DNA from 2 places in the Dietzia sp. ANT_WB102 genome. Region 2 is predicted to be linked to the other one. Evidence: predicted binding sites of a transcription regulator. Region 2 holds the regulator's gene; the other holds the start of a gene.
What was found. The regulator LexA, encoded in region 2, represses DNA repair genes until DNA is damaged. The targets are predictions, from matches to a motif close to CGAACANNTGTTCG.

Region 1 (15,369 bases), 930 kb from region 2:
CTTCCGACTGTCCGAGCTGGGGCGCAGTCAAGCCGAGACCGTGGGCCGGGTCCTGGGGCAGGGACACGACATCGTGTCGGTCGTTGCCTCGCCGCTGCAGCGCGCCCAGGAAACGGCCGCGCCGCTCGCCGAGTTGCTCGGACTGCCGGTGGGGATCGACGACGACATCATCGAAGCGGACAACCGCTTTGAGGGGCGCAAGGTGGGCGGCCCCGGCGGCGCCCTGCGCGACCCGCAGTACTGGCCGATCCTGCGCAACCCTTTGAGGCCGTCGTGGGGCGAGCCGTACCTGCAGATTGCGCACCGCATGATCGGCGCCGTCTACTCCACACTCGACACCGCCCGCGGGCATGAGGCAGTCCTGGTGAGCCACCAGCTGCCGGTCTACACCACCCGCCGCTTCCTCGAAGGGCGGCGACTGTGGCACGACCCGCGGAAACGACAGTGCTCGCTGGCCTCGATCACTTCGCTGGTGTTCGAGGGCACGACGTTGCGGGACATCGTCTACTCGGAACCGGCGGGGGCGTCCGACCCGTCGCAGACTGGAGCCTGAACAATGCGCAAGACCAAGGCCGTCCTCGGCGCGTTGCTGCTGACCGGCGCTCTCACTGCCGGCTGCGCGACCGGCGACGACGCCGTGGTGGTGGGCCCGGAGACGTTCGAGTTCGTCAGCCCCGATGGGCAGATCGAGATCCACTACGACCTCCCGTCCGAGCGTAAGCCGGTCGCGTCGATCACCGGGCCCGATCTGCTGGACCCTGACCGGACGCTCACCGTGCAAGACGACTTCGCGGGCCAGGTTGTGATCCTCAACCTGTGGGGACAGTGGTGCGGGCCGTGCCGCGCCGAGTCCGACGACCTGCAACGCCTGCAGGAAGAGTTCGGGCCGCAGGGTGCCACCGTGTTCGGCATTAATCTGCGCGACCCGAACCGGCAGAAGCCCGTGGACTTTGTCGAGGACAACGGCATCACATACCCGTCGATCTGGGATCCCAGTAACGCGGCGGTCGCCGCACTACGGGGCTTCCCGACCTCCGTGGTGCCGGCGACGATCATCCTCGACAAGCAGCACCGGGTGGCGGCGGTGTACCTCGCCGAGATCACGGACGAGAAGCTGCGCGATACCGTCAACGAACTTCTCGCCGAGGAGGTCGAGCCGGTGTGAACCCTGAGGTGATCCTGCTCGCGCAGAGCGTGGGGGAGACGTTCCAGCAGACCGTGGCCAGCGGACCGATTCTGCTGGCCCTGGGCGCGTGCGTCCTGGCGGGGCTTGTGTCGTTCGCTTCGCCATGCGTGATCCCGCTGGTTCCCGGCTACCTGGCGTACCTCGCCAGCGTCGTGGGCGCCGAGCGCCCCCCGGCTACTGCTGCCGCTGCCGAACGTCAGCGCGCCGCCACAGCTACTTTGACGGTGGAGGAGCGCCGCACCCGGCGATCCTCGCGGGCCCGGGTGGTGGGCGCTTCTCTGCTGTTCGTGGGCGGCTTCACCGTGGTCTTTGTGTTGCTCAGTGCGATGGTGCTGGGCACTGTGCAGTACCTGGCGCCTCAGCAGGAGTTGCTGCAGCGCCTCGGGGGCGTGGTGACGATCCTCATGGGCCTCGTCTTTATCGGGCTCGTTCCCACCTTGCAGCGCGACACACGTATGCAGCCCAAAGCACTGTCCACCTGGATCGGTGCCCCGATGCTCGGCGCAGTGTTCGCCCTGGGCTGGACTCCGTGCCTGGGTCCGACGCTGGCCGCCGCGCTGTCGGTCGCGGCCGGCACCGGGGTCGATGCGATACGCGGGGTGCTGCTCATCGTGGCTTACTGCCTCGGTCTGGGACTCCCGTTTGTCATCGTGGCCTTTGGTTCCACCCGGGCGATGAGGACCGTCGGCTGGCTGCAGAAGCACACCCGGACCATTCAGGTGTTCGGCGGCGTCATGCTCATCCTCGTGGGACTGCTGTTGCTCACCGGTGGATGGGCGCTGTTCATCGACTGGCTGCGGGACTTCGCCATCTCCGACACCACTCTGCCCATCTGACCTGCACGGACCGCGCGGCGTCACGCAGCCTCCCGGCCGGTATGGAGACGCTGGCCTATGGCAGCGTCGAGGTCGTGTAGGAGTGCGAAGGGTAGGACCGGCGCTTTGAGTGGTGTCGGTGGTGGTGGCCCGGGTTTGGGTGACGGCGGAGTCGTTGCGCGGGGCGTTCCGGCGGGTGGGATCCATCTGACTCCTTGAGGTGCGCGCGGGTCGGGAACAGTGGTCCAGCCGGTGTCGTGGATCATGGCGTGGCAGTCGCTGCTGGCCAGGGCGAGTTCGTCGATGTTCGTGAGGCCGCCGGCGGCCCAGGGTTTTCCTGCGTGGTGGGCTTGGCAGTGCCGGGCGTCTTGGTCGCAGTCGGGGTGAGTGCATCCTCCGTAAGCAGCGAACAGGGCTAGACGTTGGTAGCGGGAGGCGGTGCGGCGCCCGCGGTAGAGCTTGAGGCCAATTTCCTGGTCGCACAGGGCCAGGAACCAGTGGTTAGCGCGGGCCATGGCCAAGGCCTGCGGCACGGGCACGCGGATCCCGCCGTCGGTCTCGCCGCAGCCGGCGAGCGTGGCGAGCTGATCGAGGTCCACGCGGACAACTATCGCCGCCGGTGCGGCGGTCTTGGCTGCATCCGCCGACAGTGCCAACTGCAGAGAATGGACCAGCGCATCGTGCATGCGCTGACCGTCGGTGCGGGTGTCCTTGGCCTCCGGGTCGGGCCATAGCCGGCCGGGTTGACCCCAGCGGGCGTGCACCTCGCGCATCAAAGCGGCCAGTTCCGGGTCCATGGTCATCGATGCCCGCGCCATCAAGTTCAGCCCCTGACCGCTACACGTGACGGATCGGCGGCGGGCGCGCTCTTCTGCGCCGCGCTCGGCGCGCCCCGGGTCGGCTGCGTCGAGGAGCCGATGCGCGTGTTCGTGCAGCCGGCGGGTCGTGCACTGGTCAGCGGCCAGGGCTATCAGCTGCGCTTCCAGGTGGGCGCGCCCCTCGTCGTCGTAGTCGTCAGGCAAGGCGGCCAGGGCGACGTTGATGACCCTGAGGTGTCCGGCTGACAGGGTGCCCTCGGCGGTGGCGCGCATGCGCGCGGTATCGGCGATAGCCGAGTCGTCGAGACGCCCGCGGGCGTCCCCGGGTGCCAGGCCCAAACCCCCGGTGAGCATCTGGCGTTCATTGACGAACCCCATCTGCCGGGCCGTGCTGGTGGTGCGCGCGGCGGCGATGACGCGGGCCTGGGTGGCGCGGATGCGACGCTGGGCTTGCTCAAGAGCGACAAGTTCGGCATGCAGCTCAGCCGCTGACGCCCGAGTCCAGTCCTGCTGTAGGTGCGCATCCAACGCGGACAGCACGGTGGTCGCTTCGCTGCTGGCCGTCGCCCACATCACGGTGTCGCTCATGTGTTCGATTAGGTCATCGGGGTACGACACGGTGCGTTGCCGAAGTTCAGGCGGCTCGCGCGACTCGGGGGACCAGCATTCAGAGGGCCGCGAGACTCCGGACCCAGACCCGATATGGGTTGTGCTCGCGACGTCGCGGTACTTCTGAATGGTTCCGCGGGCACGGTGATCGGCCCGCAATCGGTGACGTTGGTGGCCCACCCACTGGTGGGCGGTGGCTGGGATGATGTCTGCTCGTGAGCGACTACTACACCGAGATCCCCGTTGAGCTGCGACGATGCGGCCGGTCGAAGAATGTCGCCGGCCGGGGGAACCGTGTGGTGGGGTGGCCCGTCGTACAGGTTGTGGGGACAAGTAGAGCTTTCGTGGCCGTGCTTGCGGCCGGTGTGATGCTGTCGGGGTGCGCGTCGGCTGAGGGGGAAGGTGGGATGTCGACGACGACGAGCCCACCTGCCGCCGAGACGCCGGGCAATCCGTGGGATCTACCGATTGAGCAGAGGCCCGCACTGTTCGACCCGTGCGCCGAGATCCCGGTCGAGGCAATTGAGGAGGGGGTGGGGTCACCGGTACGAGTAGATGATGAGTTAAAAATTGACAGGCCGGGAGATCTAATGGCATGCGGATGGAAGAACAAGGAAGTCATCTTCGGTGTGCTTTCGACCTGGAAGTCGCGCGGTGAGTATCTGATAGACAAGACATTCCAAGCGAGCGAATCGATAATTTTAGATCGTTCGGGCCTCCGCCTGCTCAGCAAGTCAGATATGGGCGCCCACATTTGTCAACAAACGTTCTTTTCGTCGAGGGGCACTGTTTTCGTGAGCGTGGACCTCATTGACGGGCTGGCCTCGTTCAAGGGCACGAAGTTCTCGGATCCATGTTCTGTCCTGGAAAAATCAATTTCGCCGGCAATGCCATACTTGCCAAAAGGAGACTTTTGATGCTGGTTCACCTCGATACAGGTGTCGCGGAAGTTTGTATTGAGTCGTGTGGACGGTTCATAGACCAAGTCTCGACAGCGTCTAGGCTCAACGTCTCGCATATGCAATCTAGCGGAGCTGGTTCTTTTGCTACTGCTCGTCAGATCGGCACTGTGTATTCGTTGTTTGCTGGCGAGGATTTGCGGACATTGTTGAACGGGTTTGTGGACCAGGCCCGTGCGATGTCGGCTCTGTTTGCTGCTGCTGGGGGGTTGATTGAGGCGCAGGATGAGGCGTTGGCGGGGGCGTTGGCGAAGGCTGCTGCGGAACCTGCGGGGTTGCAGAGTTTGGGGTTGATTCGTGCGGGCGAGTCGGAAGTGTTTGCGCTTGATGATCGGTGCGTGATGGGTGCGTACGGCCGGGTGGGGCCGGAGGATGTGTCGGATTCGCCGTTGGAATACATCGCTAAGTGTGCTGAGGGGTTGCAGCCTGCCCAGTTCGGTGAGATCGAAGCACGGGCGAGCGCCGTGTCTGAAGCCTTGGAGAGTGCTGCGGCTCAGTTGCAGGCCGATTTAGGCAACGTTCTGGGGAGTGGTTGGCAGGGCGAGTTCGCGTCGAGTGCGCAGGATTCTGTTCGAGGTCTGGTGACCTCGGCGGTCGCACTGTCTGGGGAGTTGGGCAAGGTGGCGGTGAAGGCTCGGCGAGCGCATGACGGGTTTGTCACCACGCGCACGAATATTGCTGAGCAGGCTGTGCAGGCGAAAATTGCGCGGTCATCGGGACAAATGCAGGGGCCGGTGGCGCCGTCGACGCTGGCGCAGTCGCGGGCGCGGGTGGAGGCGGCGGAGCAGCAGGCTCGGGCGATTGTAAATACCGAATACAGCCCGGCGGTGATGGACGCCAATCTGGATGACTTGGATTTCACGGCTGCATATCGGGTGGTGTCGACTTCGGCGTTGGGAGGGCCGGGTGGTGTCGATATGGCGCGCATCTGGAATACCGAAGGCATCCCGCGCCCGGCCGAAGCGGCTGCGCCGAACCAGTCCGCGATCGCTGCGCCGGCAGGAGGAGCGACCGGCCCCGAGGTGGGCGGGGTAAGTGCTGCCGGGGGCGTGGGCGGGGTGGGTGCCGGGGCGGCGGTGAGTTCGCCGGGCGTGGCTGCAGATGCAGCCACCGAGCAGGCCCTACTCACGGCGCGTGCGGCATCGCCGGAGGGTGCCGGGGCGGTGGGGGCGTCGCAAGGACCGGGCGCGGCGGGCGCAGCGGGTACGGGTGCGGGTGGTGGCGTGAATGCGGCGACGACGGCGGCCGGGGCTCCGCTTGCTCCGGTGCCGGGGACGCATGGTCAGCAGGGCCCCGGCAGGTCAGTCGGGATGGCGGGTCTCCGGGGGATTCGAGGTGCGGCCGCTGGTGATAGCAGCCGCCGGGATCGAGGGTTCGGGTCGACGGCCGGGTTGGTCGGTGGTGGCGGGGCCGCGGCTGCAGGTGCCGGGGCGTCGCGGATGGGTGGTGCCGGGACGCTGGCCGGTATCGGAGCCGGCCGGGTCGCCACGCCCGGGGTCGGTGGGCCGGTGGCCGGGGTGCCGGGGGCTGGCTCGGTGGCTGGTGGGCCGAGTGCCGGGGCGGTGTCGTCGTCGACTGGTGCGGCCCAGGCCGGGCGGGCTGGTGGGATGCCGATGGGCGGGATGATGGGTGGCGCAGGGGCCGGGCAGAACAATGACCGTCGCGGGCACACCCCGGCGAGCTATCTGACCAATGCGACCAACACCACCGCGATCATCGGTGACCCCGTCAAAGTTGCGCCCGCGGTGCTGGGCCGCGCACCGACAGAAGACCCGGCAGCCGCCGCGCAGGACCAGCCCGAACCGTCCAGAGGCCGCGTGCTCGGCCGCAACTACACGGGACGCGGAGCCGGATAACGTCACCTTTGACGCCGGATGACCGTCACGGCGGAGCCCAGTTCACCGGGCCGCAGCCCGCAACCCGTCCAACTTCAACGCGGCATGAATCTCAAACGCACGCGGTTGCTCGCGCCACCCAGGCCCGAGCAGACGAGTGATGCGCCCGACGCGCTGCGCCACCGTGTTGGGGTGAACATTCAGGGCCTTCGCGGCGGAAGTGAGTCCTCCGGCGTGGTCGAGAACCGTCAACGCGGTGGACGCCAGTTCGGTCCCGTGGCGGGCATCCGCGTCGAGCAGCGGCCCGACCTGCACCCGCACGAACATTTCTAAATCCACCGCATCCGGATCGGTGAACAACATCGAAAACACGCCGAATTGCTCTACGCGCAGGACTTCCCCAGAATATCCGAGAGCTGCCGCCAGACGCGCCGCACGCAAAGCCTGCGAATACTCGGAACTGATCCGGGCCAGGTCACGGATGTGCCGCCCCACCACCACGTTCACAGGCAAGCGGCGCCGCATCTCCTCGGCGAGCTCGAGTACCGACGCGTCGTCGCCGGCCGGCGTCAACACCACCACCGCGTCCTCCAGTTCGGCGGCCAGACCACCGTGACGCACCGTCAGATCCGTGAAGACGCCCTCCGTGGGCTCCCCGCCGGTGTCGAGCAACAGCACCCGAAGTCCGTCGGTCCCGATACCCGAACGGTGGACCTGACGCCGAAGTTCATGGGTGGGGGACGCGGACGAGACCAATCGCCTCACCACCTCCCTCGCCGACCGACGCTCGGCATCCGCCAACGCCTGCGTGGACAGCTGGCACAACGCCGTGGCCTGCGAAGTCCACTCAAGAAGGCGTGCGGCGGCCTCGTCGTCCAGCCCCCGTGGCCCGGACACCAGATGACCCAGCACCCGGTTGTAGGCCACCACATCAATGACCGACCACCGCCGCCCCCGCACCGACACCGCGCGGACCCCGGGACGCGAAATCTCACCCCGGGTGGCCGCGAGAACGCCCGGGTCGGGCATCCCCGGCACGGCGCCGATCACGTGGCCGCCCGGACCGCGTGAAGTGTCCACATACGCGATGTCGATGCCAGCCTCGCCTCGCACGGCGTCCAGAACCTCGGCGACCCCGGCCCCGTCCAGGATGATGGAACTGAGTCGGGCCTGGAGCCGGGACTGACGCTCCTGCTCGGCACGCTTGGTCTCGGACTGCTCGATCGCCACAGACAACTCCCGCAACGCCCGTTCCCGGCGTTCATCCGACTCGGCGTTCTGCAGGGCGATCGCCGCGTGCTGCGCGAGAGCGGTCAACAGGAAGACTTCGTCGTCGGTGAACGCCGACGCGTGCGACCGCGCGGCGAACAATAGTCCGGTAATCCGCCCCGACACCATCAGCGGAGTGCCGAGCAGGGTCGAGATTCCCTGACGTGCGAGCAAGTCCGTGTAACCGGGGGAGCGGGCGATCCGGTGGGTGGACCCGTAGTCACTGACCTGGAACGTCTCGCCCGTCTGCAGGACGATCCCGCCCACCCCGACACCCGGTGCCACAGTGACCCCCAGGAACTCGGGGTCGAGGTCACCGCTCCAAGCGCGGATAGCGAACGAGCCCTCGCCGCTCTCGTCGGGAGTGTTGAGGTAGACGTACTCGCATTCGAGCAGGCGGCGCGCCCTCGAGGTGATCTCACGGAGCACCGCGTCCACATTGTGGATGGCCACGAGTTCGCCGGTCGACTCGTGGACCTCGCGCATCCGGGAGGCCCGCAGGTGTTCGGTCATCAACGCACCGCGCGCGGCGTGCGCGGCGGCCCGGACCCGTGCGGCCTCCGCGGCGTCGAGTCCGGCTTCGGCGCGGCGAAGGTGGGCGTCGAAATCCGCCTCGGAGTCCCGGTCGGCGATGCTGCGCAGGAGACCGGACAGTGAACCGGAAGTATCCGAACCGTCGTCTGCATCATGTGCGATGACCACAAAAATCAATCTACAGCAGTGACCTCAGCACATTGCCCGACGGAGCGGCCGCACATATGGTCACAGCTAAGTGCAGTGGGTCACACCCTTCGCCGCTGGTGGTGAAGGGCCAGGGACCCAGCAGAGCCTCTACCTCGAGAAGGTGTGACAACGCATGGTGAACAGTCGTATCCCGGGACTCAAAGACCTGACCCTGGAGGAGCGTCGCGAAATCGTGGCGGCCAACTCCCCCCTCGAGTCAGCGGACTTCGCGGCGTGGGATCCCGCGACCGCGCTGACGCTCGACCAGGCCGACCACATGATCGAGAACGTGGTGGGCGTACTGCCCATCCCCGTCGGGTTCGCGGCCAACTTCACCATCAACGGTCGCGACGTGCTCGTCCCGATGGCCACCGAGGAACCGTCGGTCGTCGCCGCAGCGTCCAACGCGGCCCGCATCGCTCGCGCCTCGGGCGGGTTCACCACCAGCTCGTCCGACCCGATCATGCGGGCGCAGATCCAGTTGGTGGACGTGGCCGACCCCGAGGCTGCCAGGCTCCGCCTGTTCGAGGCGCGGGACGAACTCATCGCCACTGCCAACGAGCAGGATCCGATGCTGGTCACCCTCGGTGGAGGTGTTCGGGATATCGAGGTGCAGCTGGTCGAGGCCCGCACTCAGACCTACGTGGTACTGCACCTCATCGTGGATGTCCGCGACGCCATGGGCGCCAACGCGGTCAACACGATGGCTGAGGCGCTCGCCGAGCGCGTGGGCGAGATCGCCCAGGGGCGAGCGATCCTCCGGATCCTCAGCAATAAGGCCGACCTGCGGCTGGCGCGGGCGCGAGCGGTGTTCTCCGCCGAGCAGCTCGGTGGAGAGCACATCGTCGACGACATCGTCCACGCCGCCGCACTGGCGGAGGCCGACCCGTACCGTGCCGCCACCCACAACAAGGGAGCGACGAACGGCATCATCGCCGTCGTGCTGGCCACCGGCAACGACACTCGCGCGGTTGAGGCGGGAATCCACTCCCACGCCGTCCGCGATGGTCGGTACTCCTCGCTCACCAAGTTTGAGAAGGACGCCAACGGCGACTTGGTGGCCTCGCTCGAGGTCCCCATGGCCGTGGGCCTCGTTGGCGGTGCCACGAAGGTGCACCCCGGTGCGCAGGCGGCCGTCAAGATGCTGGGGGTCACCACCGCCTCCGAGCTCGCAGAGGTGATCGCGGCCGTCGGACTGGCCCAGAACGTCGCCGGCCTGCGTGTGCTGGCCACCGAGGGAGTGCAGCGAGGTCACATGTCGCTGCACGCCCGCAATGTGGCAGTGTCCGCGGGCGCGACCACACCGGAGGAGATCACTGCCGTGGCCACCCGCATGGTGTCAGAGAAGGCCGTCCGCGCCGAGCGGGCCGCCGAAATTCTTGAGGAGCTGCGTCGCGATGGCCGATAACCCGGAACGGACGGCCGCACCGGCGGTCGCCCCGGACGCCGAACCCGAACTGGTCAGCGTCTGGAATGAGACCGTCAAGACCCGCCACTTGGGGCTGTCGCTGCTCATCAGCGTCCCCGCGACGCTGATTGCGCTACTGGTGTCGCAGCAGGTCCTCGGCTCGGTCATGGACGACCAGGAGATAGCCAGGACCTACTCCCTGCTGATCGGTCTCGCTGTCGTCGTGTCCACGGCCGTCCTCAACGCGCGACTGTTCGCCCCGCAGCGCATCGTCACCACCGAGGCGCCGGAGGACAGCACCTCGTTCGAGGACACCCTGAGGGAGCTGGCGACCGAGCCCGGTGGGCTCGGTGATACCTCGCGGGTGCCGGAGCAGATCCGGCAGGAGATGCGTGACCTCGGACTGTACGACGCGTTCGTCGACTCGGAGCGGCGCGCGGCCGGCGACGTCGACGGCGCAGGGGTCGACCACGCAGGGAAGGCGGGTGACCGGTGATGTTCGGACAGATCATCGAGCTGCTGCCCGTTGGCCTGCTCTGGGCGCTCATCGGCGCCGTCGTCTTTGGCGCGCTCGGCCTGGTCTCGGGTACGGACGAGACGGCCACCATCACCCCCATCACCCTGCTCGTGGTGCTGCTGGGCGTGCCTCCGGTCGGGATCTTCGCGTTCTTCATCGCGGCGGTGGTGTCCAAACACCTCACCCACGCGATCCCCACCACCATGCTGGGGATCCCCGGTGACACCATGGCCATCCCTCTCCTCGAGGAGGCCAATTACCTGCGCAGACTGGGAATCCCGCACATCGCCCTGCGCAAGGCGATCAGTGGCGGCATCATCGCCGCCCTCGTCTCGGTGCCCGTTTCGGTGGGTATCGCCGGGCTGCTGAGCCCGTTCGCCGACGCCGTTTCCACTGCGGCCCCGTGGATTTTCCTCGCGGCCACCGTGCTGATCGCGTTCTTCTCGCCGGCCCGGACCGCGGGCGTACTCGTGATCATCCCGTTCGTCATGCTCATCCTGGGACTGCGCGCGGTCGCCGGGGATTTCGGGGGACAGCCGCTGACAGTGAGCTTTTTCCTGGGTATCGCCGCGGGGCCCCTGATCCTCGACCTGCTCTTGGTGTCGTCGCCCGCCGGTCGGCGGGAGGCGCGACGGGACGAGGTGGAGACGCGGCACATGGCCGTGTCCGGCTCCTCGAACGGGCGGTACTTCCCCAACCCTCTGAAGATTCTTGACCGTCGTCAGGTGGGCCTGACTATTGCGGCGTCGGCCGTCTCCTCGAGCACGTTCGTGTTCAGCCCGGTCGCGATGACGGTCATGGTGGGCGAGGCGATCCGACGCGTTCCCAAGAACGTCTACCACCGACTCACCACGCAGATGGCCGTCAAGAACGGCACCACCGAATCAACCTATCTCGGTGAGACCCTCATCCCGCTGGTGGCGTTCGGACTGCCGCTGAGCCCGATGTCAGTGGGACCGGCCGCGCCACTGTTCAACGCCCCGCCGCGCTTCACCGTGGACACCGAGACGGGGGAGGTCAACAACCTCCACACACTCATGAGCTCGTGGGAGTTCCTCGTGTTCGGCCTCGTCGGGGTGATCGTCGCCGCTGTGGTGGTGTACCCGCTCGCGATGAAGTTCGCGGCCCCGGCCGCCTCGTTCGTCATGCGCAAGGTCAGTCACGAGGCCGTGGTGGCCGCATTCACCGCCCTGATCCTCATGGTGGCGGTGTGGGAGGGCGGCGTCTACGGCGTGCTTGTGGTGGTGACGGTCGGTTTGGTCGGCGGACTACTGTCCCGCGCGTTCAAACTCCACGCCGGTGTGCAATTCATGGCGTTCTACGTCGCGCTGCTGACAGTCCCGGCGATCCTCGCCCTGTTCTAGGAAGGTATTTCGATGACCGTGCGTATCGCCAACTGCAGTGGGTTCCTCGGGGACCGGAAGACCGGCCCGCGGGAGATGCTCGAGGGCGGTCCCGTGGACTACCTGACCGGTGACTGGCTGGCGGAGCTCACCATGAGCATCCTCGCCAAGCAGCGTTCGCGAGACCCGGAGGCCGGGTTCCCAACCTCCTTCGTGGACCAGATCTCCGATGTCCTGGGACTGGCCCGGGACAAGGGGGTCAAGATCCTCGCCAACGCCGGCGGCGTCAACCCACACGGGTGCGCTGCCGCGGTGGCCGAGGCGGCCCGTGAGCGGGGCGTCGAGGTGAGGATCGCCGTGGTGGACGGCGACGACGTGGTGGACCGCGTCGACGAACTCCGGGCGGACGGCTGGCGGGCCGAGCACCTTGACTCCGGTGAGCCGTTCGCTGACACCGGCCTCACCCCCGCCGTGGTGAACGTCTACCTGGGCGCGTGGGGCATCGTCGAGGCCCTGCGGGCCGGGGCCGACGTGGTCATCACCGGCCGCGTGTCGGACGCGTCCCCGATCGTCGCCGCCGCCGCCGCGCACTACGGCTGGGAGCCCGGCGACCTCGACCGGATTGCGGGCGCGGTGGTGGCCGGTCACCTCATCGAGTGCAGTGCGCAGGTCTCCGGCGGCAACTTCTCGTTCTTCACGGAGATTCCGCACCCGGAGCACCCGGGTTTTCCGATCGCGGAGATCGAGTCCGACGGCAGCTGCGTGATCACCAAACACCCGGGCACCGGCGGGGTCATCACCACCGAGACCGTGATCTCCCAGCTGCTGTACGAGATCAACGGTCCGGACTACGCCAACCCGGATGTGCTGTCCCGCTTCGACCGCCTGCAGGTCGAGCAGGTGGGCCCGGACCGAGTCCGCGTCCACGGTGCGTTTGGTGAGGTCGTGCCGGCCACGCTCAAGGCGGGGATCGTGGCCGACCACGGGTGGTCCGCCGAGATGTCGGTCCTGGTCACCGGCGGTCAGCGCCGCCTCAAGGCGGACTACTGCCTACGCCAGCTGTGGGCGGAGTTCCCGGAGGGGCGCGGGTCGTTCGACGACGTGGTGGTGAACCTCATCGGTTCCGAGACCGAGGATCCACAGACGCTCGACGAGGGCACCAGCATCCTCCGGATCGCCGTCGCCGATGCGGACAAGGAGTTGGTCACCCGCTTCCCGCGGGCGTTGGTGGAGATCCTGCTGGGCGGTTTCCCGGGCATGGCCCTCACCTCACCGCCGAGCCGGGCTCGTCGTCGTCAACTGTTCTGGCCCACGCTCATCCCCGCCACCGCGGTGCCGGAGCGGGTGACGTTCGAGGGGCGGACGTGGGAGGTGGAGCGTGCGCCCGCGCTTGCCGCCGTGGATGAGACCCCGCTGCCTGAGGTGGGGACCGGAAAGTACGAGTACGACGACGAGACCGGCGTCTCCGTCCCGCTCGGCAGCATCGCCGGTAGCCGATCCGGCGACAAGGGCGGAAACGCCACGCTGGGCATCTGGGCCTTGTCGGATGAGGCGCACGAGTTCCTCAGCCGGTGGTGGACCGAGGACAACGTCGCCAGTCTGCTGCCGCCGGAGGAATACTCGGCACTTCGGTTGTGGGCCATCCCCAGCCTCAGGGCTCTCGGCGTGACGGTGACCGGGTACCTCGGCCTGGGCACCGCGACCAACATCGCGTTGGACACGCAGGCCAAGGGACTCGGTGAGTTCGTCCGCGCCCGCCACCTCACAGTGCCGCGCTCCGTGGTGGAGAGCGTCAGCCGCGGCTGAGTCCGAACCGCCTGGTGAGCCGCCGCTCTGCAGGGGTGGCGGCGGCTCACCCTGCCAGGATCCGCTCAGGAAGGCCCTACTAGCCTGGGTGCGACCGGCGCCGAGCCGCCTCGGCGCGCCGCGACCCGCAGATGGACACCATGCCCAGAACCGCTGCCGTTATCGCCTTCTTCCGCAACGCGTGGCGCACCCTCACCGCCATGCGCACGGCGCTGATCCTGCTGTTCCTCCTGGCCGTCGCCGCCATCCCCGGCGCACTCCTGCCGCAGCGCAGCCTCAACGAGGGCAACGTCAACAAATACATCGCCGAGAACGGCTGGCTGGGGGAGGCCTACGACAAGCTGCAACTGTTCGACGTGTTCAGCAGTTGGTGGTTCACCGCCATCTACGTCCTGCTGTTCATCTCGCTGATCGGCTGTCTCACCCCGCGCTGTGTCGAACTGGTCCGTCAGTTGCGTACGCCGCCGCCGCTCACCCCCCGCAACCTGTCCCGGCTGCCGCACCACGCGGCGTACCGCACAACGGCGACGCCCGAGCAGGCCGCCGACCAGATCCGGCGCGAGCTCAAGGGCCGGGTCCGGCGCAACGACGGCGACGGCCGCGTCCCCGGCACCATCGAGTTCTCCTCCGAGCGCGGTTACTCGCGCGAGGTCGGCAACATCGTCTTCCACTTCGGTCTGCTCGCGTTGCTCATCATGTTCGCGGCCGGCAAGTTCGTCTACTCCGAGGGCATGCGCGTGATCATCGCCAACGAGGACTCGCCCGCGTTCTGCAACACCACCCCCAGCGCGTACGACTCGTTCCGCGCCGGGCTGCTCATCGACGGCACCGACCTCGAACAGTTCTGCCTCAAGGTCGAGGACTTCCGCGCCGACTACCTGCCCAACGGCCAGGCCAAGATGTTCACCTCCAACGTCCGCTACAGCGGAGAGGTCACCACCACCGACCCCGACACGTGGGAGCCGTACGAGATGCGGGTCAACCACCCGCTGCGCGTCGGCTCCACCCGCGTCTACCTGCAGGGACACGGCTTCGCGCCCACCTTCACGGTGACGTTCCCCAACGGGGAGACCCGCACGGACACGCAGCATTGGCAGCCGACCGATCTGCAGACGTTCCTGTCCTCGGGCATCATGCGCTTCGACCCGCCGGCCGGCCTGTACCCCGACCTGGTCGAGCGGCGTACGCAGCAGATCGCCATCCAGGGCCTGTTCGCGCCGACCGCGCAGTTCGACGGCAAATTGCTCAGTTCACGCTTCCCGCGGATGGATGACCCGGCGGTGGCGATCGACGTCTACCGCGGCGACGCCGGTCTCGACACCGGCCGCCCGCAGTCGATCTTCTCGCTCGAGCCGGACCTCATCGAATCCGGTGCGCTCGAGCGTGAGGCCCGCGTCAACCTCAAGCCCGGCGAGAGCACGACCCTCCCTGATGGCACCACGGTCCGCTTCGACGGAGCGGACGAGTTCATCAATATCCAGATCTCGGACGATCCCACGCAGATCTGGGTGGGCGTGTCCGCCGCCGTCATGATGGCCGGCCTGGTGCTGAGCCTGATGGTGCGGCGCCGGAGGATCTGGGCGAGGGTGAGTGTTGACGACGACGACGTCACCCGCGTCGAACTGGGTGGCCTCGCCAAGACGGACCGATCCGGCTGGGGCAGCGAGTTCGACGAGCTCCGCGACCGGCTGGTCTCCGGGGCGGCCGTCACACCCGTCTTGCCGGATGAGGCACAACAGGGACACACTTCAACCAGTCGCGGCACCGCCGACGACGACGTGCGGAAGGACGACACCCGGTGATCACTCTGACCCTCGCGCAGGGCATGCCCGTCAACGAAAGCCTGTCCACCTACTCGGACCTGACATTTCGGACGGCGTTTGGAATCTACGTGCTGGCGTTGCTCGCCTCACTGATCTACTACGCGGGCTTCCGCGTTCCCAAGGTCCAGCACAAGGAACTGGTCGCAGCTGGTGGGCCAGGCACCGGGATCGAGCTCACCGAGTCCACCTCGATCACCGACACCGGTGACGAGGAGCGGGCCTCGGCCGGCAGTGAGCGCTGGGCGCGGATCGCGCAGT
Region 2 (15,369 bases):
AGGATGAACCCGACGGAGTTGATCGCCCGTGACCTGTGAATCCGCCGACGTACGGCCGGTGTGTGTTCATGTTCCAAGCGCCGCGTCCAGTGCCGGACCATTCCGAGCTGGCCGAGGGTGAAGGCGACGAAGACACCCACGATGTACAGCTGGATGAGCACAGTCACCTGAGCGTCGAAGGCGACGACCAACGCGACTGCCGCGATTGCGAGCAGGACAATCCCGTTGGAGAACGCGAGCCTGTCGCCGCGGGTGGCGAGCTGCCGTGGCAGGTACTTGTCCCGCGCGAGGACCGAGGCCAGCATCGGGAAGCCGTTGAACGCCGTGTTGGCGGCGAGCACCAGAATCAGCGCGGTGACCGCCATGACCACGTAGAAAGCGGGGGGCAGCCCCTCAAAGACAGGCTCGGCCAACTGGGCGATCATCGTCTTTTGCCAGTACCCCTCGGGAGCCCCGATCAGCTGGATTGCGGGCTGTTCCGCGATCCGTACCCCGAGCCGACCGGCGAGGGCGATGAGCCCGAGGAGGAACGACACCGCGAGAACCCCGAGCACCGTGAGCGTCACGGCGGCGTTGCGGGCCCGAGGCTTGCGGAAGGCGGGGACTCCGTTGTGGATGGCCTCGACCCCAGTCAGGGCGGCGCACCCTGAGGCGAAGGATTTGGCCACGACGAACGCCAGCGCGAGACCGACCACTTCACTCCCGCCCGCGGGGGCCAGCTCAAAGCCGGCGGATTCCGCCCGGAGGTCGCGGCCCAGGACCTCGACCTGGAGCAGGCCCCAGACGATGAGTGCCGTCATGGACGCGAGGAATGCATAGACGGGAATGGCGAACATTGCGCGGGATTCGCGCACTCCGCGCAGGTTGACCGCCGCCAGCAGGGCGATCGCCACGACGGCGAACGTCACCTCGTGGGACTGCACGAAAGGGATGGCGGAGCCGATGTTCGCGGCGGCGGCCGATATCGACACCGCGACAGTGAGGACGTAGTCGATGAGAAGTGCCGCACCGACCGCTAATCCTGCGCCGGGGCCCAGGTTGACGGTGGCGACCTCGTAGTCGCCGCCGCCCGACGGGTAGGCGTAGACGTTCTGCCGGTAGCAAGCGATGACGACGACCATGACCGCCGCCACCGCCAGTCCCACCCACGGGGTAAACGCGAGGGCCGACATCCCGGCGATCGAGAGAACGAGGAAGATCTCCTGCGGAGCGTAGGCCACAGAGGACAGCGCGTCGGAGGCGAACACCGGCAGCGCGATCCGCTTGCTCAGGCTCGTGGCACTGACGGTGTCGCTTCGGAAGGGACGTCCCACGAGCAGACGCTTTGCTCCCACTGAGACCTTCGAGATCCTGGACACCGACATATCGTAGGGCCCGCGAGCCGGACCGCACAGCGTCCGAGGGTATGAGTAGCGTAATCGTCACTGGCGCACGAGCGTGGGCCGTGAGGAGTGGGACTCGTCATGAGGGTCGTCGTCATGGGCTGTGGCCGCGTCGGGGCCGCGCTGGCTGTCGAACTCGACACCGCCGGCCACGACGTGGCGGTGATCGATCGAGAGTCGGCCGCGTTCGCCCGGTTGTCACAGGAGTTCTCAGGCCGGATGATCACCGGACAGGGCTTTGACCGAACGGTGCTCGCCGAGGCCGGACTCGAGGGGGCCGACGCGTTCGCTGCCGTGTCCTCCGGGGACAATTCCAACATCATCGCCGCGCGCGTGGCTCGGGAATCCTTCGGCGTCGAGCGGGTGATAGCCCGCATCTACGACGCCGGCCGTGCTGAGGTCTACGAGAGACTGGGGATCTCGACCGTCGCGACAGTCCCCTGGGCCACCAGTCGACTGGTCCGCTACATCACGGCCGGGTCAAGCCCCGTCGAGTGGCGCGACCAGACGGACTCCGTATCGCTCGTCGCTCTCAACCCGCCCACTGACTGGGTCGGGGTCACGGTCGACCGGCTCGCCGCCGCCGTCGGAGGACGTGTCGCGGCCGTCACCCGTTTCGGCGAGTGCCGACTGCCCGACGGCCAGATGCTCGTCCAGGCTGACGATGTACTCCACGTCGCCGTGCCATCGCAGTCGGTCCGGGACCTGGACGGCCTGCTGAAGGAAGGATCCCCCGATGCCTGATGGCCCGGTTCCCGACTACGCCGACGGGTCGGGATTGATCGTCGGCGCCCCGACCCGAACCGTCTACTCCGACACCATGAGCGTGGTGGTGGCCGGAGCCGGGGTGGTCGGGAGGTCGATCGCCCGCGAACTCGTGACGAGTGGCCATGACGTGACGCTGGTCGACAAGAGGTCCACGGTGTTCTCGGCCGACCCGGTCGACGGGGCGGACCTACAGGTGGGTGACGCCTGCGAACTCAGCGTCCTCGAACGACTGCGCCTCCAGGAGGCGGACGTAGTGGTGGCAGCTACCGGTGACGACAAGGCCAATCTGGTGGTGAGCCTGCTGGCCAAGACGGAGTTCGCCGTGTCCCGCGTGGTGGCCCGCGTCAACGATCCGCGAAACGAGTGGCTCTTCGATGAGCGCTGGGGCGTGGACGTGGCCGTGTCAACGCCCCGACTGATCGTCTCGGTCGTCGAGGAGGCGGTCTCCGTGGGAGACGTCGTGCGTCTGATGTCCCTGCGCCGTGGGGGCGCGAACCTGGTGAGTGTGACGTTGCCGGAGCAAACCCCGCTGGCTGGCCGTTCCGTGTCGCGCGTACGGTTTCCCCGCGATGCCGCTCTCGTGGCGATCGTGCGCGGCGGTCGGGTCATCGTCCCAGAACCTGACGTCCCGTTCGAACCCGGCGACGAACTGCTGGTGGTGGCACAGGAAGAGGTGGAAGCCGCTCTCAGCGACGTGGTTCTGGGCGGGTGACGGTCACGCCGATCTCCCGGCCGAAACTCCACCCGGGTGCCAGGGGGAGCTCGTCCCCGCTCCAGAAGCGGCCCGGGTCGTACCAGCTCGTCGACCCTGCAGGCAGAAGAATGCCCATCGCCTCCAGGGTGATTCCCACGACCTCCGCGCAGTACGCCGCCTCCATGCGCATCGCCGCCCCGGTATCGGGCCCGCTCGCGCGGCCACTTCCATTGCTGCTCGCTCGCTTCCCGCGAGCCGCCCACCGTCCCCGTGCCCACCTCGCGGTGAGGCGGCTCGCTGAAGGGAAGGACACCCCGTTCAGCCTGGCGATCGTCGCCAGCAACGCGTCCTCGCCGCTCTCACCGACCTCCGGGGAGATCTGACGGAACCACGCCCGTTGCCCGTATTGCCCGGTCCACTGTCGTACCGCGCTCTCGAGGTCGTGCAGTTGCACCCCCCGCTGTAGGCGGCCGGTCCACACGTCGGGCAGGGCACGACCCATCTCGGCGTGCCACAGCAACGGCGGCATGTCGTCCAGGACCACAGCGACACCAACGTGATTCACCGGTGCGTTGGTCACAGTCTGAATCATCCGGTCCGCTGTTGTCCGACCGCGAAACAGCCAGAGATCCCCGGTACGGGTGCGCTCCGCTGCAGCAGCCAAGGGGACGGTGTCGACGCTCATGCCGCGATCCTGCCAGGCGGTCGGGCTCGGGCCGCCTAGGCTCGTCCACATGGCTCCCAAGGGACGGCAGTGGCTCAAGGTGATCGGCGCGGCGGGGGTGGCCGGGGTCGCCGCCACCGGGATCTTGGCCGCCCGCGCCGAACGGCGTAGACGGTCCTACGAACCCGAGGAGATACGGGAGCGTCTGCATGAGCGCTACGCGAGGATCCAGGCCCGGCGCGACAGCGACTCCGACTAGCGATCCTGACTAGCCGGCCCGACTAGGGACAGGGACCGCGCCGGTCGGAGCCAGACGCGGCGAGCCGATATCCTGAGGGGACCATGCCGTCGTCCTCCACTTCCTCCCCCGACCTTCGCCGAGCCCGCCACGAATTGCTCACCCGACTCGACGACGTCGGCATCCTCGACGCGCACCGACTCCGGTCGCGGATACGCCGTGCCCGCGCCGACCACATCGACGACCTCGGACGTCGGATCGACGAGGCCGCCGAGCGCGTACGGCGCCGATCGGAGTCCATCCCCACCCCCGAATATCCCGAGAACCTCCCGGTCAGTGTCCGCAAGGACGAGATCGCTGAGGCGATCCGGGACAGCCAGGTGGTGGTGATCGCCGGCGAGACCGGCTCGGGAAAGACCACTCAAATCCCCAAGATCTGCCTGGAACTCGGTCGCGGGGTGAAGGGCATGATCGGTCACACCCAGCCCAGGCGGTTGGCCGCCCGTTCCGTCGCAGACCGCATCGCCGACGAACTCGGCGTGGAGATCGGCGGCCCGGTCGGTTCTGCCGTCCGCTTCGATGACCGCACGAGCCCCGAGACGGCGGTCAAGCTCATGACGGACGGAGTATTGCTCGCCGAGATCCGGCGCGACCGGCTGCTGCGAGCCTACGACACGATCATCATCGACGAAGCTCACGAACGCAGTCTCAACATCGACTTCCTGCTTGGCTACCTCAAGCAGATATTGCCCCGTCGTCCGGACCTCAAACTCATCATCACTTCGGCCACCATCGACCCGGAGCGTTTCGCGCGGCACTTCGCTGGCCCGGACGGGCGGCCCGCTCCGGTGATCGAGGTCTCAGGGCGCACCTACCCGGTGGAGATTCGGTATCGGCCGCTGCAGGTGGAACACGCCGGCAGGGTGGTCGACCTCGATCCGCTCGACGCGTTGGCCGACGCGGTGGCGGAACTCCTGCGTGAGGATACCGGCGATGTGTTGGTGTTCCTGTCCGGGGAGCGTGAGATCCGCGACGCCGAGGAGGTGCTGCGGGGGCGGAAATTCCGCAACACCGAAATCTTTCCGCTGTACGCCCGCCTCACCGCCGCCGAACAGCAGCGGGCGTTTCGCGCCCACTCCACGCGGCGGGTGGTGCTGTCGACCAATATCGCCGAAACCTCTGTGACCGTCCCCGGCATCCGCTACGTAGTGGACACCGGGTTGGCACGGATATCCCGCTACTCCACCCGGACCAAGGTCCAGCGCCTACCCATCGAGCCTGTGTCGCAGGCCTCTGCAGCGCAGCGAGCAGGGCGCTGCGGCCGTGTCGCCGACGGGATCTGTATCCGCCTCTACTCGGAGGAGGACTTCGACTCACGGCCGGAGTTCACCGATCCGGAGATCCTGCGAACGAACCTCGCGTCGGTGATCCTGTCCATGGCGGATCTGGACTTGGGGCCTGTCGACGACTTCCCGTTCGTGGAATCGCCGGACCGGAAGGCGGTCCGGGACGGGATTGCCCTGCTCTCCGAGCTCGGGGCGATAAGTGTCGATGACGGCGAGCGTCCGCGCCTGACCGAGGTGGGACGGGACATGGCTGCGCTACCTCTCGATCCGCGACTGGCCCGGATGGTGGTCGAGGGGCATCGGAACGGTTCGCTGGCCGACGTGTTGGTGGTGGTCGCGGCCCTGACCGTGCAGGATGTCCGGGAACGTCCCGCCGACGAGCGGGACAAGGCCGATCTGATGCACCGCCGGTTCTCGGACAAGACCTCCGACTTCCTCGGCTACCTCAACCTGTGGAGGTATATCACCGAGCAGCGCCGCGAGCTGTCCGGCAGCGCCTTCCGGAAGATGTGCAAGGCCGAGTACCTGCACTGGCTCCGCATCCGCGAGTGGCAGGACCTCAACTCGCAGCTCCGGAACATGTGTCGGGAGCGCGGGTGGCATCCCACCTCCGGACACGCAGGTGAGGATGACCTGCACAAAGCGATCCTCAGCGGACTGCTCACCAATGTCGGTATGCGCGACGAAGAAACCCGCGAGTTCCGGGGAACCCGAGGCATCCGGTTCCAGGTATTCCCCGGGTCGGACCTGGCCAAGAAGCCGCCGCGCTGGGTCATGGCATCGGAGCTCGTCGAGACGTCCCGATTGTGGGCCCGCGACGTCGCCAGGATCGATCCGGGATGGATCGAGCACATCGGGAGCCATCTCATCCGCACCCACTATTCCGAACCACACTGGTCGGACGCCCAGGGCACGGCGATGGCCTACGAGAAAGTGATGCTGCTGGGATTGACGGTCGTGGAAGCTCGGCGGATCCTGCTCTCCCGGGTCGACGCACCCCTCGCTCGCGAGATGCTCGTCCGCCACGGGATCGTGGAGAGACGCCTGCCCACTCGTGTCCCGGTGATTCGCGAGAACGCCGAGGCGGTGGAGCAGGCCCGTGAGCTGGAGACGCGGAGCCGCCGCCGCGACCTGGTGATCGACGACGACGCCCTGGTGGACTTCTATCTCGAGCGGCTTCCGGAGGACATCACCTCCGGGCGGCACCTGGAGTCCTGGTGGAAGAAGCATGGCCACCGAGATCCGGACGCGATCCGCCTGACAGCCGAGGATATCCGCACCTCAGAGGCGGCGCCGGACGCCACTGACTTCCCCCCGTTCTGGCGCCAGGGAAACTTGAGTTTCGAACTGCGCTACGCGTTCGACCCGGGCGTCGCCGCAGATGGGATCACGGTGCGCATCCCACTTCCGCAGCTCTCTTCGGTCACGACCGCCGGATTCGAATGGCTGGTGCCCGGGTTGCGGGAAGAGCTCTACACGGAGATGCTGCGCACCCTCCCGAAGTATCTGCGTCGTCTGTGTTCTCCGCCCGCGGAGTTCGCGCGGCTCTTGGCGGACGACGTCTCGCCCCGGTCCGCTCCGTTGTCAGTGGCGCTCGCACGGGCACTGTCTGCTCGGATCGGCACGACGGTCGATCCGCGCGAGTTCGATCAGGCCCAGTTGCCCGATCACCTCCGGATACGTTTCGAAGTGGTTGACGGCGAGGAGGTCGTAGCGTCTGGGACTGATCTCGCACTGCTGAGAACCCAAATGGTCGACAAGGTCCGTGCCACCCTCAGTGCTCGTCTCGTTCCGGACGATGGGCCTTACCGTGAGTGGACCGCCGACACCATAGGTGATCTCGAACCGTCCGTCACGGGCGTGGTTGACGGCGTTGAAGTCACTGTCTATCCGGCCCTGCGTGTCGGCGCGGAGGGCATCCACGTGGTGGCGTGTGCGACGGAGAAGGAGCGCCGATCCGCGCAGGCATCCGCGGTTCTCACCCTGATCTCGTCCGGACTCGTCTCAGCGTCGTCGATATTACGTGGTCGCCAGGTACAGCAGCGGCTCGCACTGACGCAGTACCCGTATGGCGGGATGGAGGCGCTGGTCTCCGACGCTTCGCTCGCGGCGTGCGGCCGGATCATTGCCCGCCGCAGGGGCGAGCCGGTTCTGACTGTCGCGGAGTTCGTCGAGTTGAAGGCCACCGCGAGGAGCGAGGTGCCCGGTGCAGTCGCCGCCGCGATCTCGTCCGCGGTGCCCGCGCTGGTTGCTGCGCAGTCGGTCATGCGCGGTCTGTCCGAGTCACCGGCCGACATCGCCGACGCGATACTCCCTTCTCTGGACTTCCTGGTAGGTCGGGGTTTCCTCGTCCGCCATCCGGTCGAGGTGCTTCCTCACCTGGAGCGACATGTGCAAGCCGTCGGCATCCGGCTGGAGCTCGCAGAGAAGTCTCCCGCACGCCACACGGAGCTCACTGCGAAGCTGAACCGATCCGAGGCAGTGGTGGAGGAGGCATGCGGGGCGTTGCGCAAGCGGCCGGGCGGAGCCCGGGTGATACGGGACCTGCGCTGGCTTCTCGCCGAATATCGGGTGGGCCTGTTCGCGCAATCACTCGGCACAGCCCGCCCGGTGTCAGCCGAACGGATCGATAAGGCGGTGGCGTCGGCGCTCGCGCCGCGGTCGTCCCGGTGACGTCGGTGGACTATCGGCTCGCGCGGCGCTCGCGGAGGGCGATGATTTCTCGTTCGAAGTCGTCGGCCGAGCTGAACTGCTTGTACACCGATGCGAAACGCAAGTAGGCGACTTCGTCCAGATCCTGGAGAGGGCCCAGGATCGCAAGGCCGATCTCATGGGCGGGGACCTCAGACACGCCGCCTGCGCGGACGGCGTCCTCGACCTGCTGTGCAAGGCGACGAAGGGCGTCCTCGTCCACCGAGCGACCCTGACATGCGCGCCGAACCCCGCGCACCACCTTGTCCCGGCTGAACGCCTCGGTGACCCCGTTGCGTTTGAGGACCGTCAGTAGAGGCGTCTCCAGCGTCGTGAATCGGTGGCCGCACTGGGGGCATTCACGTCGACGTCGGATCGCTTGACCCTCGTCGACCGATCGTGAATCGATCACCCGGGAGTCCTCGTGGTGGCATGTCGGGCAGTACATTCCCGTGGGCCCCTTCGTCGACCGGAATTCACGCGTCCCAGATCGTGCGACGGGATGCGGGACGGCAGACCACCGTCCCCGCTCATTCTAGGAGGCCTTACGGCCGGTCACGCGTAGGCGGGTCCGCCGAGGAACGCCACCGCGAGAAGCATGATGATGCCGAATGCGATCCCGCAGGCCAGCAGGGCCCAGGCAGGCACATCATCGACAACCCCCACGGGTGCAGGCGCTGCGATGTGGCACGCACGGACGTGATCAGTTGCTGCAGGGCGGACGAGCACCCGGCGTCCCGGAGCCACCGACATGACCGAGGCGGGCCGCGCGGTGCCCCTGGGCTTGACAAGAATCTCCGTGCGGGCGGAGATGTCGGTGGGGCGACGCGCCTCCGGGCCGGTCGCGGTGCGACGCGGCGCGTGACCGAAGCGCACGGGGGCCGGCTCGGCATCCGGACGGACTGCTCGTGTGGCCTTTCCCCGATGGTCATCGGGACAGACCTCGGTCCACTGCACGATCGGACGTGTGTCTGGCTGCATCTCCAAAACGGACATGGTGGCTCCCTACTCGATACGGTGTGCGAATCCGTATTCGCACACCCGTATGTCTGCATCAGTACATCTGTTCGAATTCGAACTCACCTAGAGTTGTATCACGCCGCTCGGACACGGTCATCATTCCGCGAGAGAAATTTCGAACACTTGTGTGGCGTGACGCATCCGTTGGCGTTAGGGTGTACACAGATGATGACGTCGAACATCCATTCGCCGAAGGGACCACACAACATGCCAAAGCCCGACTTCGAAACACTGACACCCCGACAGAAGAGCGTGCTGCTCCATATCCATGACACCGTCAAGGAGCGTGGTTATCCCCCGAGTATCCGGGAGATCGGTGACGCGGTCGGATTGCAGTCCACCTCGTCCGTGGCCCATCAGCTTCGGACGTTGGAGAAGAAGGGCTTCCTGACGCGGGACCCTCACAAGCCGCGCGCGGTCGACGTGCATGGTGTACCCGGACAGAAGTCTCGGGGACGCCGGTCACCGGCTGCGGAGCCCCAGCGGCCCGGCGGCGCGGTGGAACCCGTTTACGTCCCGGTGCTCGGCCGGATCGCAGCGGGTGGACCCATCCTCGCGGAGCAAGCCGTCGAAGAGATTTTCCCTCTGCCGTCGGATCTGGTCGGTTCCGGTGAACTGTTCATGCTGAGGGTTGTCGGTGAGTCGATGATCGATGCTGCGATCTGCGATGGAGATTACGTGGTGGTGCGGCGGCAGAACGTGGCCGACAACGGCGAGATCGTCGCGGCCATGATCGACGGGGAGGCGACGGTCAAAACGTTCCGCAACGACTCCAACGGTGTCTGGTTGTTGCCCCACAACCCGTCATTCAGCCCAATTCCGGGTGAGCATGCGACGATCCTCGGCAAAGTCGTAACGGTTTTCCGGAAGCTCTGATTTCGTATCCGGCGACCGCCGCCCCTCCCCCAGTTGGGAGTCAGGTGGCGCCGTCGTGCGAGCCACCTGCCGAGAATTCGGCAAGTTCTCCTGCCAAGGAGATAGGAAGTCGAACTACGATCTGGGTGCCGTCTTGGGTGTGTGCCTCCTCGAGCACCGCTCCCTCGGCGTGGACCCGTGAGACCACGTCACCGCGTGTGTAAGGGATGTCCAAGGTCACCTCGGTGTCTCCCGAAGCGATGATCTGCATAATCCGTTCGAGGAGTTCGTCCATGCCCTGCCCGGTGACCGCTGAGACGAACACCGCGTCGGGCAATGCGTGGTGCAGTTCGGCGAGCACTACCGGATCCGCAGTGTCCACCTTGTTGATCACGAGTAATTCTCGAGGTTGTTCTGCGTTTTGTTCCTCCACGACCTCATTAATCACCTTGCGCACAGCCTCGATCTGGCGAAGGGGGAATGCATCCGAGCCGTCCACAACGTGGAGCAACAACTCTGAGTCCACGACCTCCTCCAGCGTGGACCTGAAGGCCTCGACCAACTGGGTCGGCAGGTGTCGGACGAAACCCACCGTGTCGGTGAACACGACCGATCGGCCATCGGGCAATTCGGCCCGTCTGGTCGTCGGGTCGAGCGTCGCGAACAACGCGTTCTGCACCAGCACGCCGGCGCCGGTAATACGGTTCAGTAGGCTGGATTTGCCGGCATTCGTGTAACCGGCGATCGCTATGGAGGGCACAGTCGTAGCCCGTCGACGATGCCGTTTGGTGTCGCGAGCCTGCTTCATACCCTTGATCTCGCGTCGCAGACGGGCCATGCGCTCGCGGATCCGGCGTCGGTCGGTCTCGATCTTGGTCTCGCCCGGACCGCGCAGTCCCACACCGCCGTTGGTCCCGGCCCGTCCACCGGCCTGACGAGAAAGAGACTCGCCCCAACCGCGCAGTCGGGGCAGCATGTATTCCATCTGGGCGAGGGTCACCTGCGCCTTGCCCTCGCGGCTGGTGGCGTGCTGCGCAAAAATGTCGAGAATCAGGGCGGTGCGGTCGATGACCTTGACGTTGACTGCCTTTTCCAGCGCGAGCAGCTGTCCGGGAGTGAGCTCGCCGTCGCAGATGACGGTGTCCGCGCCGGTCGCGGCGATTACGTCCTTGAGAACGCTGACTTTGCCCGAGCCGATGTACGTGGCGGCGTCCGGCTTGTCGCGTCGCTGGATCAGGGCGTCGCACACTTCAGAGCCCGCGGTCTCAGCGAGTTGAGCGAGTTCAGCCATGGCGGCGTCTGCCTGCGCGGCGGACCCTTCGGTCCAGACGCCCACGAGTACCACTCGTTCCAGTCGGAGCTGGCGGTATTCGGCGTCGTTGATGTCCTGTAGTTCGGTTGATAGACCCGCCACCCGGCGCAGCGAGGATCTCTCCTCGAGCTGGAGCTCTCCGATGGATGGATCAAAGTCGCGTGTCGGCCGCTCAGGGGCCGTGTAATCAGTAGTCATTCCATTTCATTGTCTCATATTTGGGCCTCGTGTGTACGGAGCGGAGCGGTGTGCTATTGGGTTGTCCAATAACGACCGTCTGCGACGAGCGCCGATGGCCCGGCGAGCCAGGATCCCGCGTCGCGCAAAGTGACCTGGACCTCGCCGCCGGGCACCACCACGACGACATCGCCGGACGTCTCGCCCGCGTCGGCGAGCGCAGCCACAGCCGTCGCAACGATTCCGGTACCGCACGACATGGTTTCCCCCGCGCCCCTCTCGTGGACGCGCATAGAAACTCGGCCGTCCACAATCGGAGTGGCGATCTCGACGTTGACGCCGTCGGGAAAGAAATTCCGATCGAACAACGGGGCCTGATCGACTCTCATCGTGGCGAGGTTCTCCGAGTCGAGACCCGGTACTACACAGGCCAGGTGCGGATTTCCCATGTCGACTGCCAAACCTGCGAAGGTGCGCCCCCCGATCTCCGCCGATGACAACCCGAGCAACCGCGGTTGTCCCATGTCCACCTTCACCAGGGCGCCACTTCCCGAGTGGGAGACGATCTCGGCCGGTCGCGGTCCCGAGCGTGTTCCGACCCGGATCGAGCCGGGCTGCGCTCGGCCGGTCATCACGAGCGCGTGGGCGAAGACGCGGACCCCATTGCCACACATCTCCGCGATGGATCCGTCCGCGTTCCGGTAGTCCATGAACCAGTCCGAACGATCGACACCGTCAGGTAGAGCCGCGACCACGCCCCGGTCCAGTAGAGCCCCGGCAGTGGCAACCCTCAGGACTCCGTCGGCGCCGATGCCACCACGTCGATCGCACAGCGAACGCACTAGCGACTCGTCGAGGTCGAGCTCAGCGTGATCGTCCGGGAGGATCACGAAATCGTTGAGGGTGCCGTGGCCCTTGAGGAAGGCGATACCGTCGGACTGCGAGGCCTGGCACGTCAAAGTCATGGCGAAATCCTACCCGCCTCAAGAGGTAGTTCCGCACCGTGGAAAACCCGGATGATCCCCGACGGAGTGCAGACTAGAGTCGCTCAGGAGAACGGTCCCCTACCTCTAGGAGTGCATCGATGTCCGAACGCATCACCGTCGGCGGAATCCAGGTCGACGAGGTCCTCTACGACTTCGTCAACACCGAGGCAATCCCGGGCACCGGGGTCGACCCCGACGCGTTCTGGGCGGGCGCCTCCGAGATCTTCACCGAACTCGCCCCCCGGAACCGCGAGTTGCTCCAGACTCGCGACGATTTGCAGTCCAAGATTGACGCCTGGCACCTCGAGAACCCCGCGCCGATCGACCCGAGCGAGTACAAGTCGTTCCTGCAGGAGATCGGCTACCTAGTGCCCGAGCCCGAGTCGGTCTCGGTCATCACGGAGAACGTCGATGCGGAGATCGCCACGGTCGCCGGTCCTCAGCTCGTCGTGCCTATCACGAATGCTCGTTTCGCCATCAACGCCGGCAACGCCCGGTGGGGGTCGCTTTACGACGCGCTCTACGGGACAGATGCCATCCCGGAGACCGACGGCGCCGAGCAGGGGAAGTCCTACAACAAGGTGCGAGGCGACAAGGTGATCGCATGGGCCCGTGAGTTCCTCGACGACGCCGCCCCCTTAGCCTCCGGAAGCCATGTCGGCTCGACCGGCTACGCCGTCGTCGATGGAGCCCTACAGGTCACTGTTGCCGACGGGTCGACGACCGGACTGGCGGACGAGGAGAAGTTCGTGGGCTATCTTGGCGATGCCTCGATGCCGTCCTCTGTCCTGCTGCGCAACAACGGCCTGCATGTCGAGATCCAGATTGACCCGGACTCCCCCATCGGCGCGACCGACGCCGCCGGCGTCAAGGATGTCGTTCTCGAGTCCGCCGTCTCCACCATCATGGACTTCGAGGATTCCGTCGCTGCCGTCGACGCCGAGGACAAGACCCACGGTTACCGCAATTGGTTGGGCCTGATGAAGGGCAATCTGTCCGAGGAGATCACCAAGGGCGATAAGACCTTCACGCGAGTCCTCAACGATGACCGCGTCTTCACCGCTCCCGACGGCTCTGGCGAGGTCCGCCTCCACGGCCGTTCAATGCTGTTCGTCCGCAACGTCGGCCACCTCATGACGAACCCCGCAGTTCTGGACGCCGAGGGCAATGAGATGCCCGAGGGCATTCTGGACGCGCTCATTACCTCGCTCGCGGGGATGCACGGGATCGCGGAGGGTAACGAGCGACGGAACAGCCGTTCAGGCTCGATTTACATCGTCAAGCCCAAGCAGCACGGACCGGCGGAGGTTGCTTTCACGACAGAGCTGTTCGGTCGAGTCGAGAAGCTCCTCGGGCTCCCGGCCAACACCCTGAAGGTGGGCATTATGGACGAGGAGCGGCGCACGTCGGTGAACCTCGCGGCCTGCATCGCCGAGGCGACCCAGCGGGTCGTGTTCATCAACACCGGATTTCTCGACCGGACGGGTGACGAGATCCACACCTCGATGGAGGCTGGGCCGATGATCCGCAAGGGTGAGATGAAGTCCGCCCGGTGGATGAACGCCTACGAGGACTTCAACGTCGACACCGGACTCGCGTGCGGCCTGCGTGGCCGTGCCCAGATCGGCAAGGGAATGTGGGCCAAGACCGACCTCATGGCGGAGATGCTGGCAGAGAAGATCGGCCAGCCCAAGGCCGGTGCCAATACTGCCTGGGTGCCCTCACCGACCGGTGCGACGCTTCATGCAACCCATTACCACCGGGTCAACGTGCTGACCCGCCAGGAGGAACTTCTCGCCGGCGGCCCCCGCGCGAGTGTCGACGATATCCTCACCGTTCCGCTCGCCCCGAGCACCGATTGGTCTGAAGCGGAGAAGAAGGAGGAAGTCGACAACTCGTGCCAGACCATCCTCGGCTACGTGGTCCGGTGGGTCGAGCAGGGAATCGGCGTCTCGAAGGTCCCTGACATCCATGACGTCAACCTGATGGAGGACCGCGCCACCCTGCGTATTTCCTCGCAGCTGTTGGCGAACTGGATCCGCCACGACATCGTCACCTCCGAATTCGTGGAGGACTCGCTGCGTCGGATGGCGGAGGTGGTCGACAAGCAGAACGCCGGTGACGACGCCTACCGGAGCATGGCGCCGGACGTCGAGTCGTCCATCGCGTGGCAGGCGGCCCGTGAACTCATCCTCGAGGGCACCAAGCAGCCGTCGGGCTACACAGAACCGATCCTGCACCGCCGTCGCCGCGAATTCAAGGCGGCCGACGCCCGGTAGGTCGGCGCTCGCACACTGGATCCGCTACCCCTGGCCGACATCCGCCTCCCCTCTGGGGGAGCGGAATCGGTCGGCGGGTAGCGGATTCTTCGCTTTAAGATCAGGAAGGTCGGGGCGCGAGACCGCTCACGGCGGCCCTGAGGATCGCGACCGCCGCGTCCCTGCGATCGTGCGTGAACCTAGCCTCGGGGCCCGACGCTGATACAGCGAAAGCGGCGTCCCCTGTGCCCACCGCGATGGCGACGCAGCGGACCCCTTCCTCCTGCTCGGACTCATCGGTGGCGTACCCCTCCTGCCGCACCGCGCGCAACTCCTCGATCAACCTGTCGGGGTCCACGATCGTCGATTTGGTGTACTGGCGCATACCGGCCCTGCCGAGCATGGCTCGCACCTCGTCCTCGTTGTCCCCCGCAACCAGGGCCTTGCCGACCGCGGTGCAGTGAACATCCACGCGTCGCCCTACCTCGGTGAACATCCGCATCGAGTGTGGCGACGGGACCTGCGAAAGATACACCACCCCGTCTCCCTCCCGGACGGCGAGATTGGCGGTCTCTCCAGTTCCCTCGACCACGGCGGTGAGCACCGGCACGGCCCACGACTCGGTCGCTCGTTCGGCTGCGTCGCCTATCCGCTGGAGCCGCGGGCCGAGCAGATAGTCGCGGCCTGCGGACCGCCTGAGGTGGCCGCTCTCAGTGAGCGTGCCGCACAGCCGGTGGACGGTCGCCGCCGCCAGCCCCGTATCGGCGACCAGTTCTCCCAGGCTCGCCTGCCCCCCGCGGGTGCTCAGAGCGTCGAGTAGAGCAAAGGCACGGTCGACGGACTGGACCCGGGACCGCCCGGTGTCGGTACTTCTCACCGTTGTCCCTCCCCTAGGATCTGCAATGCGACGTCGAGGGGATCGGGTGCGTCGTCGGCTCGACGGTGAGTATCAGTGTCGATCCACCGAATCCGGTGGTC

Region 1: FQ137_RS05990 (HNH endonuclease signature motif containing protein) is a predicted target of LexA. The motif match lies at 3,413-3,426, and genes of this name have one in related genera.

What each region holds. Positions count from the first base shown of each region.
Region 1 is NZ_VOBA01000001.1:1,309,844-1,325,212, forward strand. It holds gene FQ137_RS05975 (histidine phosphatase family protein) at 1-553, shown strand, start outside; gene FQ137_RS05980 (TlpA disulfide reductase family protein) at 557-1,165, shown strand; gene FQ137_RS05985 (cytochrome c biogenesis CcdA family protein) at 1,162-2,022, shown strand; gene FQ137_RS05990 (HNH endonuclease signature motif containing protein) at 2,043-3,407, opposite strand; gene FQ137_RS05995 (DUF3558 family protein) at 3,644-4,345, shown strand; gene FQ137_RS15345 (hypothetical protein) at 4,282-6,243, shown strand; gene FQ137_RS06005 (GAF domain-containing protein) at 6,286-8,193, opposite strand; gene FQ137_RS06010 (hydroxymethylglutaryl-CoA reductase, degradative) at 8,348-9,622, shown strand; gene FQ137_RS06015 (hypothetical protein) at 9,612-10,118, shown strand; gene FQ137_RS06020 (tripartite tricarboxylate transporter permease) at 10,118-11,503, shown strand; gene FQ137_RS06025 (acyclic terpene utilization AtuA family protein) at 11,516-13,288, shown strand; gene FQ137_RS06030 (cytochrome c biogenesis protein ResB) at 13,429-15,090, shown strand; gene ccsB (c-type cytochrome biogenesis protein CcsB) at 15,114-15,369, shown strand, end outside.
Region 2 is NZ_VOBA01000001.1:2,241,050-2,256,418, reverse strand. It holds gene FQ137_RS10380 (APC family permease) at 1-1,364, opposite strand, end outside; gene FQ137_RS10375 (TrkA family potassium uptake protein) at 1,464-2,126, shown strand; gene FQ137_RS10370 (TrkA family potassium uptake protein) at 2,203-2,862, shown strand; gene FQ137_RS10365 (hypothetical protein) at 2,837-3,529, opposite strand; gene FQ137_RS10360 (hypothetical protein) at 3,579-3,767, shown strand; gene hrpA (ATP-dependent RNA helicase HrpA) at 3,851-7,765, shown strand; gene nrdR (transcriptional regulator NrdR) at 7,776-8,231, opposite strand; gene FQ137_RS10345 (hypothetical protein) at 8,339-8,779, opposite strand; gene lexA (transcriptional repressor LexA) at 8,969-9,679, shown strand; gene hflX (GTPase HflX) at 9,720-11,168, opposite strand; gene dapF (diaminopimelate epimerase) at 11,222-12,112, opposite strand; gene FQ137_RS10325 (malate synthase G) at 12,232-14,412, shown strand; gene FQ137_RS10320 (IclR family transcriptional regulator) at 14,513-15,268, opposite strand; gene miaA (tRNA (adenosine(37)-N6)-dimethylallyltransferase MiaA) at 15,265-15,369, opposite strand, start outside.